Regions from separate parts of the Telluria sp. ZB4P34 genome, predicted to be linked through region 2. Evidence: riboswitches for the same ligand, from Rfam matches in the RefSeq annotation. Region 2 holds a riboswitch; the other holds the start of a gene.
The links. Region 2 has a riboswitch for thiamine pyrophosphate ahead of thiC (phosphomethylpyrimidine synthase ThiC). Riboswitches for the same ligand answer to the same signal wherever they lie in the genome.
Positions count from the first base shown of each region.

Region 1: it holds a riboswitch for thiamine pyrophosphate, as region 2 does, so the genes downstream of both, AC56KL_RS02260 (TonB-dependent siderophore receptor) here and thiC (phosphomethylpyrimidine synthase ThiC) in region 2, are expected to answer to the same signal.

Region 1 covers NZ_JCASIF010000001.1:511,258-515,950, reverse strand. Annotated here, with positions in the region: gene AC56KL_RS02265 (HDOD domain-containing protein) at 1-266, shown strand, start outside; gene AC56KL_RS02260 (TonB-dependent siderophore receptor) at 337-2,466, opposite strand; TPP riboswitch at 2,556-2,662, opposite strand; gene AC56KL_RS02255 (hypothetical protein) at 2,749-3,171, opposite strand; gene AC56KL_RS02250 (DUF535 family protein) at 3,342-4,313, opposite strand.
Region 2 covers NZ_JCASIF010000005.1:156,366-161,058, forward strand. Annotated here, with positions in the region: gene AC56KL_RS11530 (thiazole synthase) at 1-767, opposite strand, end outside; gene thiS (sulfur carrier protein ThiS) at 915-1,118, opposite strand; gene thiC (phosphomethylpyrimidine synthase ThiC) at 1,118-3,043, opposite strand; TPP riboswitch at 3,112-3,217, opposite strand; gene AC56KL_RS11545 (valine--tRNA ligase) at 3,307-4,693, shown strand, end outside.

The DNA.
Region 1 (4,693 bases), on a different contig from region 2:
TCGAACTGTTCGCGGCCAGCCGCCAGTTGTCGGCGGTGATCGCCCGGCACTGGGACTTCCCGGCCGAGGTGGTCGAGGCGATCGCCTGGGCTGGCGACCCGGACGGATCGAACCTGGCCCAGGCGCTGACCCAGGGCGACCGCATTGCCAAGCTGCGCCTGCTGCTCGATGCGGAAGTGATCGTGATGGACGACAGTTTCGTCGCGACCGGATTGAACGGCTTCCAGCGCCGCTGCCTGGGCAAGCTGGCCGACCTGGGCGAGTGAAGCGGGCCGGTGAAGTGATCGAGTCCAGTGGAGTGATCGAGTCCGGTGGACTCGATCACAAACACTACCCTCAGAAGTCGAACTGGGCCGACACGCGGAAGGTGCGCGGCGCGCCCGGCAGCAGGTAGCCGCCCAGCGACTGCGTCACGTCGCGCCAGTAGAACTTGTCGAACACGTTGTCCACGCGCGCGCGCAGGACCGTGTTCACGCCGCCCATCCGCAGGGCATACGACGCGCCCAGCGCGGCCACGTGGTAGCCGGGAACGATGGCGCGGTTGGCCGGATCGAAGGCCTTGCTGCCCGCGTACTGCCAGGTCGCGTCCAGCTTCATGCCGGCGACGGCCGGCACCGCATATTCCACCCATGCGGTCGAACGCAGTTCCGGCACGTTGGTCACGCGCTTGCCCTCGACTTCGAGGTCGCCGGTGCCGGTCTGCCTTGCTTCGAGCGCCATCAGCGACAGGCTGTAGTTCAGGTCCGCATCGAGACGTCCCTGGGCCGCGAATTCGAGGCCGCGGTGGCGCTGCTGGCCGGCGCGCACCAGGATGTTGGCGGCATTGACGTATTCGAGGCCCTGGCGGATGTCGAACACGGCGGCCGACAGCATGAGGGCATTGCCCACCACGCCTTTCACCCCGAGCTCGGCCTGTTTCGATCGGCCCGGCGGCAGCGCGGTGTTCTCGTTTTCCGTGCCCATCTCGGCAATGCCGCCGTGCTGCAGGCCATGGCTCACCGAGCCGTACACGCTCCAGTCCCGCGCCGGCTTGTAGACCAGCGCCACGCTCGGCAGCACAAAGCTGTCGCGCGCGTGCACCCACGGCTGGCCGATCTCGGCCAGTTCATCGCGTTTGAGGCGTACGTAGCGCAGGCCGGCGTGCAGCGTGAACTGCGGCGACAGGCTCATCACGTCCTGCGCGAACAGGGCGCGTTCCTGGTCCATGCGGCGCACCATCACCGGGCCGGTGGTACGGTCCGGCGAAACCGGCGGCACGATGCGCCTGTTCCAGATGTTGCTGTAGCCGACGTAGTCGTACACGTACTCGCCGAAGCTGTCGCGGCGCTCCGAGAGGGCCGCGCCAACGGTGAGCTGGTGGCGCACGGCGCCGACGGCGAAGCGGCCCTGCAGCATGGCTTGCGCGCCCCATGGGGTCTTGCGCTCGCCCACGCTCTGGTAGTCGTACACGTCGAAGTCGCCGTTCGAGCAGTAGCCCGGATAGAAGCCGTCGCCCTCGTTGCCGCAGCCATAGGGGAAGGCGGTGTAGTCATCGCGCTTGAACCAGTGCTTGTTGGCGTTGACCGTCGCCGTCCAGTCGGGGGCGAGGCGGTATTCGAAGCGCAGGCCCAGGTTGCTGCTGTCGGTCTCCACCGGCTTGGTCCAGGGCTGGTCGTTCAGCAGGGTCTTGGGGGATATGCCGGTGGGCAGGACTTCATTGCGCAGCAGCTGGTAGCCCGGCGCGGTGACCTGCGCGCGGTGCTGGTGGTCGAGGTCGAGCGCCAGCTGCGCGTCCGGGCTGATCTGCCAGTCGAAGGCGCCGGATACGAACTGGCGCTCGCCGTCGGCGCCGCGCACGTAGGATTTCAGGTCATCAAAGGCGGCATTGATGCGGTAACCGAAGCGGCGGTCCTCGAAGCGCCCGCCGAGGTCGATGGAGCCGTGCAGGGTGCCGCGCTCGCTCACTTCCACCAGCGCCGAGCGCAGCGGCGCGCTGGTCGGGCGCTTGGTCACGAAATTGACCATGCCGCCCGGCGCGGCGACGCCGGCCTGCAGCCCGGCCAGGCCGCGCAGCACCTCGATGCGCTCCTTGTTCTCGAGGGGGATCTGGGTGTCGGCGGGGATCGCGATGCCGTCCTTGCGGTAGCTGTTGGCATTGTCGAGCGCGAAGCCGCGGATCGAGAACTGCTCGGCGTAGCCGACCGCGTTATAGGCGTCGCCGACCGAGGCGTCGAGGCGGGCCGCATCCGACACGTTGCGGATCGACAGGTCGAGCATCTTGCTGCGGTCGATGGCCGTGATCGATGCAGGGGTGTCGAGCAGGGGCGCGTCGGAAAAACCGCCAATGCTGGCGCGGTCGCTGGCGACCCAGCGGCTGCCGGTGACGACCACCGAGGTGAGGCTGCCGGTGTCCTGTGCGAACGCGGCGACGGAGAAGGCCTGCAGGATGGCGCAGGGGAGGACGGAATGCTTCAGGTTGAATGTCATGGTGTGCTCGTCTTCGCGCGCCATGGACGGCAGGGCGCGCTGCTTTTAACAAAAAGCCGGAGCCAACGTGGGGGAAGGGCAAGGAGGATGGGAACTGCGTTGCGCTTTCCTTCGCTGGCATTATCCAGATCAGGTACGAAGGGTATCTCTCACCCGGCAACGCGCTTCGCGCGCACCAGGACCCCTAGCGAGGCGGCAGTGTACCACGGACCCGGGCGGGCGTGGTGAAAGTGGCAAGGACCGGCGGAGGGCGGCGATTTCCGGCGCCCGGCCGGGGCGGGCTCAGGGCACCCGCTTCAGGTCTTGTCCCTGTTCCATGAAGCTCGCGGCCGCGCCGCGGAAACCGGTGCAATGGTGCGCGCTCACGACCCGGGCATGGGTGTCGTCCGCATCGATCACCATCGTGCACAGCGGACGCTCGTCGACGACGCCGCCCTCGATGAAGTTCACTGCGCGCAGGGTCAGGCGCTGGCCGTCGCGCGTGGCGAGGCCCTGGACGTGGCCCTTGTGCTGGGTCTGGTTGGGCGCGACGATCTGGAAGTCGACCGCGTAGGCGTCGCCGTCGACCTGGGTGAGCCTGAGGCGGCTGATGCCGGTCGGCGAATGGGCCGTCACCGCTTCGTAGGTGAGCGTCCGCGCTGTCGCAGTCCCGGCGCTCGAGGACGAAGCAGCCAGCAGCAGGGTAGCAAGTACAAGGATGTTCATGGGAGCGCTTTCGGGTAGTGGAGCGGCGCGGCACACGGCTTGCATGCATCCGTGTTGATGACAATCACGGTAGCACGGCGCATGCTGGAAAATGCTCACCGATTGTCACGCAGCCTGCGGCGCCGGACGGCCCCCGCGGAAAAACACGGGCGCGCCGCCTGGCCGGCCGTTCAGGCTTCGGCCGTTGCCGGCGCCGCCGCGGTGCGGGCCCGGGTGCTGGCCGCCGGCGCCAGGTGGCGCAGCAGCGTGGTGCGGGTCGAGTCGCCGATGGTGCGCCAGAATTCGCGGCGCTGGGCGGCGCGCTTGCGGTGCTTGGACGGCATGTCGGCCAGCGGCTTCAGGTAGAAGGGCAGGCGGATCAGGTAGCTGCGGCCAGGCATCTCGACCCCGCCCAGGATCTTCCAGAAACCGTCGTAGGCGTTCTCGAAATGCTTCACGTCCGCCGGATCGTAGGCGATGTGCGAGGTGCACTTGATGGCCACGACCTGGTCGATGCCCAGCGCCTGCGCCACGCCCTGCATCGCGGCGAAGCAGAAGAAGCTCGGCGAATTGTTGGGGAAGGCTTCCTCGAAGGCGTCGAAGGCCGCGCCGGAGTCGGTCCAGCGGCCCTGGTTGCGGGTAAGGAAGGGCACGGTCGGCAGGTTGACGCCGGCCAGCTGGCCGTCCACCCAGGTGTAGGAAAGCCGGTGCAGGTACTTGCCGTCGGCGACCAGCGAGATGGTGAGGTCGCCCTCCGCATCGAGGCGCGGCGCCATCTCGAGGCGCAGGACGAAATCGTGCTCGCCGCTCTCAAGCTGGACTGCATGCTGCCACAGCGTGAGCCCGCCGCCGCCATACACGGCCTGGTGGTAGGCGTTGCTGAAGGCGGCATCCTCGAAACGGTAGTGCGACAGCACGCACTGCACGCGCTGGCGTGCGCTCAGGTCCCTGGACAGGTAGCTGCGGTGACTCAGGTGGTGGAACAGGTCGTCGTGTGGCGCGCTTGCCACGAAGCGGCGCACCAGGTCGAGGCGGCACAGGGCCTGGTGTTCGCGCCAGTAGCGCAGCACACGCAGGCTGCGCACGATGCTCAGCACCCACGACGCGGGCGAGGTCTGGCTGCGGCGTGCGCGCCAGGACCTGGAAAGGTGAGCGAAAATCATGGGACGCTCCATTCGGCGTAAAGTTACGGGCGCAGTCGGCGCCTCAGTCTTTATCTTCGATGCCCGCCCGGTCGAGAACGGGCTTGCACAGCAGAAACCATATTCTGCCATGCATTTGTGCCGGGAGCTAACTGGTGCCTGGATAAGTCAGGGAATGGAGGAGGGAATGGAGGAGGGAAGCGCTGGACAGGGTGGCGTTCATGTTGTCTCTCTCGGATGGCAATGACTACGCGCGATAAGGGATGGCTGTTGGCATCCTCCTTCGCGTCATTTGCGACTTTTTGTTTTCGCCTGACAGGCAACACAAGATTACCATGTTTGTGCGGCGACACGCTTCCGATTCATCATCGATAATTGCGCCAGACCGAAGCAGACCGGAG
Region 2 (4,693 bases):
GAGGGCGAGGCCGCGAAGCGTTTCGGCATGCGTCCGGCAAGATGGGCTTCGCGCCCGGCGATCACGGCATGGCGCATCGCGCGCGCCATGCGCACCGGGTCGCTCGCCGCGGCGATCGCCGTGTTCATCAGCACGCCGTCGCAGCCGAGCTCCATGGCGATGGCCGCATCCGAGGCCGTGCCGACGCCGGCGTCGACCAGCACCGGCACCGTCGCCTGCTCGATGATGAGCGACAGGTTCCACGGGTTGAGGATGCCCATGCCCGAGCCGATCAGCGAGGCCAGCGGCATCACGGCCACGCAGCCGATCTCCTGCAGGAGCCTGGCCTGCACCGGATCGTCGCTGCAATACACCATCACGTCGAAGCCGTCGCGCACCAGGGTTTCCGCCGCCTTGAGCGTTTCCGGCATTTGCGGGAACAGGGTCTTTTCGTCGCCCAGCACCTCGAGCTTGACCAGCTTGCGCCCGCCGAGCAGCTCGCGCGCCATCTGCAGCGTGTACACGGCGTCCTTCGCGCTGTAGCAGCCGGCCGTGTTGGGCAGGATGGTGAATTCGTCCGGCGGGAGCACGTCGAGCAGGCTCGGTGCGTTCGGGTCCTGGCCGATGTTCACGCGGCGGATCGCCACCGTGACGATCTCGGCGCCCGCGGCCAGGGTGGCCTCGCGGGTTTGCTCCAGGTCGCGGTACTTGCCGCTGCCGACCAGCAGGCGCGAGGCATACTGGCGGCCGGCGATGGTCAGGAAATCAGTGTCTGGCATTGCGTTCATTCTCACATTCCTTCTATGGCGTAGGGTGGTCGGCTTGCCCGACCGCGCGTTCAACTCACGCATGCTCCGTCGCGGCGCATACCGGAGCTGAACGCGCGGTCGGCGGAGCCGGCTACGCGCCCCGGACCACCCTACGAAAATCGTCATTCATCCGCCGCCGATGGCGCGCACGATGTCCACCCGGTCCCGGGCCTGCAGGCGCCGCTCCGGCCACTGCGGGCGCGGCACCACTTCGCGGTTGACGGCGACCGCCACCGCCTGTCCGGCCAGGCCGAGCCGGCCGGCCAGGTCCAGCAGCGACACGCCGGACGGCGCGCTGTACGGGGCGCCGTTCAGTTCGAGCTCGATCATCACACCTCCCGGTAGAGCTTGGCGCCGCCGCGCACGAACTCGATCGCCTTTTCTTCCATGCCCTTCGCCAGCGCGGCGCCCTCCTCCACGCCCTCCCTGGCCGCGTACTCGCGCACTTCCTGGGTGATCTTCATCGAGCAGAAGTGCGGCCCGCACATCGAGCAGAAATGGGCCACCTTGGCGGAATCCTTGGGCAGGGTCTCGTCGTGGAAGGCGCGCGCCTTGTCCGGGTCCAGGCCCAGGTTGAACTGGTCTTCCCAGCGGAACTCGAAGCGCGCTTTCGACAGCGCGTTGTCGCGCATCTGCGCGCCCGGATGACCCTTGGCCAGGTCGGCCGCGTGGGCCGCGATCTTGTAGGTGATGATGCCGTCCTTGACGTCCTGTTTGTCTGGAAGGCCGAGGTGCTCCTTGGGGGTGACGTAGCACAGCATGGCGGTGCCGTACCAGCCGATGGTGGCGGCGCCGATGCCGGAGGTGATGTGGTCGTAGCCGGGCGCGATGTCGGTAGTCAGCGGCCCCAGGGTGTAGAACGGCGCTTCGCTGCACTGTTCCAGCTGCAGGTCCATGTTCTCCTTGATCAGGTGCATCGGCACGTGGCCGGGGCCCTCGATCATGGTCTGCACGTCGTGCTTCCAGGCGATCTGCGTCAGCTCGCCCAGGGTCGTCAATTCGGCCAGCTGGGCTTCGTCGTTGGCGTCGTAGATCGAGCCGGGCCGCAGGCCGTCGCCCAGGCTGAACGACACGTCGTAGGCCTTCATGATCTCGCAGATCTCCTCGAAATGCGTGTACAGGAAGGACTCCCGATGATGCGCCAGGCACCACTTGGCCATGATCGAGCCGCCGCGCGAGACGATCCCGGTCAGGCGCTTCGCCGTCATCGGCACATAGGCCAGACGCACCCCCGCGTGGATGGTGAAGTAGTCGACGCCCTGCTCGGCCTGTTCGATGAGGGTGTCGCGGTAGATGTCCCAGGTGAGCTCCTCGGCCTTGCCGCCGACCTTTTCCAGCGCCTGGTAGATCGGCACCGTCCCGATCGGCACCGGCGAATTCCGAATGATCCATTCGCGCGTCTCGTGGATGTGCTTGCCGGTGGACAGGTCCATCACGTTGTCCGCGCCCCAGCGGATCGCCCAGGTCATCTTTTCCACTTCCTCGCCGATCGAGGAGGTGACCGCCGAGTTGCCGATGTTGGCGTTGATCTTCACCAGGAAGTTGCGGCCGATGATCATCGGTTCGATTTCCGGGTGGTTGATGTTGGCGGGGATGATGGCGCGGCCGCGCGCTACTTCCTGGCGCACGAACTCGGGCGTGATCTCTTGCGGGATGCTGGCCCCGAAGGACTGGCCCGGGTGCTGGCGCGACAGCAGGCCGGCCATGCGCGCACCGACCGGTCCGGAGTCAAGCAGCGTGGCCAGGTATTCCTTGCGGCGCAGGTTTTCGCGCAGGGCGACGAATTCCATCTCCGGCGTCACGATGCCCCGGCGCGCGTAGTGCATCTGGGTGACGTTGCGCCCGGCGCGTGCGCGGCGCGGCGTGCGCTGCAGCTCGAAGCGCAGCGCGGTCAATCCCGGGTCGCGCAGGCGCGCCTTGCCGTAGTCGGAGGTGGGGCCGGCCAGCTCCTCGGTATCGCCGCGCTCGAGGATCCATGGCAGGCGCGGCGTACCGAGGCCGCGGCGGATGTCGATGCTGGCCGCCGGGTCGGTGTACGGGCCCGAGGTATCGTAGACGAACAGCGGCGGATTGGCTTCGCCGCCGAAGCTGTCAGGCGTGGGCGACAGCGAGATTTCGCGCATCGGCACGCGGACATCGGGCCGGCTGCCTTCGATGTAGACCTTGCGGGAATTCGGGAAGGGTTCGATGGCCGCCTGGTCGACCGTGGCGGTCGCGGCTTCGAACAGGGGTTTGGCAGTGAGTGGTGCGTTCATGTGGCTCCTTTGCGGAGCCAGCAAAGGAGTGTGCCAGGTACGGCCGCGCAGGCGCATGTGCGCCCTGGGCTGTGTGCTGACTGCTTCCCTTCGCTGGCATTATCCAGATCAGGTTCGGAGGGTATTTCTCACCCGCGTGTCACATTCGCGACAGCAGGACCCCTAGCGTGTGCCGCGCCCGGCTTCCCGGAACGCAGCGCGGCGGATTATAGCGCCATCTACTCTATAATGGTTCTTTTCGCACAATTTTTCGCTACCACACTATGGAACTTGCCAAGTCTTTCGAGCCCGCAGACATTGAACAATACTGGCGCACCGAGTGGGAACAGCGCGGTTACTTCACCGCCACCATGGAAGACGGCAAGCCGTCGTTCAGCATCCAGCTGCCGCCGCCGAACGTGACCGGCACCCTGCACATGGGCCATGCCTTCAACCAGACCGTCATGGACGGCCTGACCCGCTACTACCGCATGCGCGGCTACAACACCGCCTGGATCCCGGGCACCGACCACGCCGGCATCGCCACCCAGATCGTGGTGGAGCGCCAGCTCGACGCCCAGAAGATCTCGCGCCACGACCTGGGCCGCGAAGCCTTCGTCGAGAAGGTCTGGGAGTGGAAGGAAAAGTCGGGCAACACCATCACCGGGCAGATGCGCCGCATGGGCGCCTCGGCGGACTGGAAGCGCGAATACTTCACGATGGACGAGAGCCGCACGAAAACCGTGGCGGAAGTCTTCGTGCGCCTGTATGAACAGGGCCTGATCTACCGCGGCAAGCGCCTGGTCAACTGGGACCCGGTGCTGGGCACGGCGGTCTCCGACCTGGAAGTCGATTCGCAGGAAGAAGACGGCTCGATGTGGTACATCAAGTATCCCCTGGCCGACGGCTCGGGCCACCTGACGGTCGCCACCACCCGCCCTGAAACCCTGCTGGGCGACGTCGCCGTCGCCGTGGACCCGACCGACGAACGCTACGCGAGCCTGGTCGGCAAGCTGCTCACCCTGCCGCTGACCGGCCGCCAGATCCCGGTGATCGCCGACAGCTACGTGGACAAGGAATTCGGCACCGGCTGCGTGAAGATCACGCCGGCCCACGACTTCAACGACTACGCGGTCGGCCAGCGCGCCAAGCTCGCGCCGATCAACATCTTCACGCTGGACGCCAAAATCAACGAGAACGGCCCGAGCCAGTACCAGGGCCTGGACCGCTTCGCCGCGCGCAAGCAGATCGTCGCCGACCTGGACGCGCAAGGCCTGCTGGCCGAGGTCAAGCCGCACAAGCTGATGGTGCCGCGCGGCGACCGCACCGGCGTCGTCATCGAGCCGATGCTCACCGACCAGTGGTTCGTCGCCATGAGCAAGCCGGCGCCGGAAGGCACGTTCAACCCGGGCAAGTCGATCACCGACGTCGCGCTGGAAAAGGTCGCCAGCGGCGAGATCAAGTTCGTGCCCGAGAACTGGACCACTACCTACAACCAGTGGCTGGGCAACATCCAGGACTGGTGCATCTCGCGCCAGCTGTGGTGGGGCCACCGCATCCCGGCCTGGTACGCCGAAGACGGCCAGATCGTGGTCGCGCGCGACGACGCCGAAGCACAGGAAAAGGCGAAGGCACAAGGCATCACGGGCGCGTTGCGCCGCGACGACGACG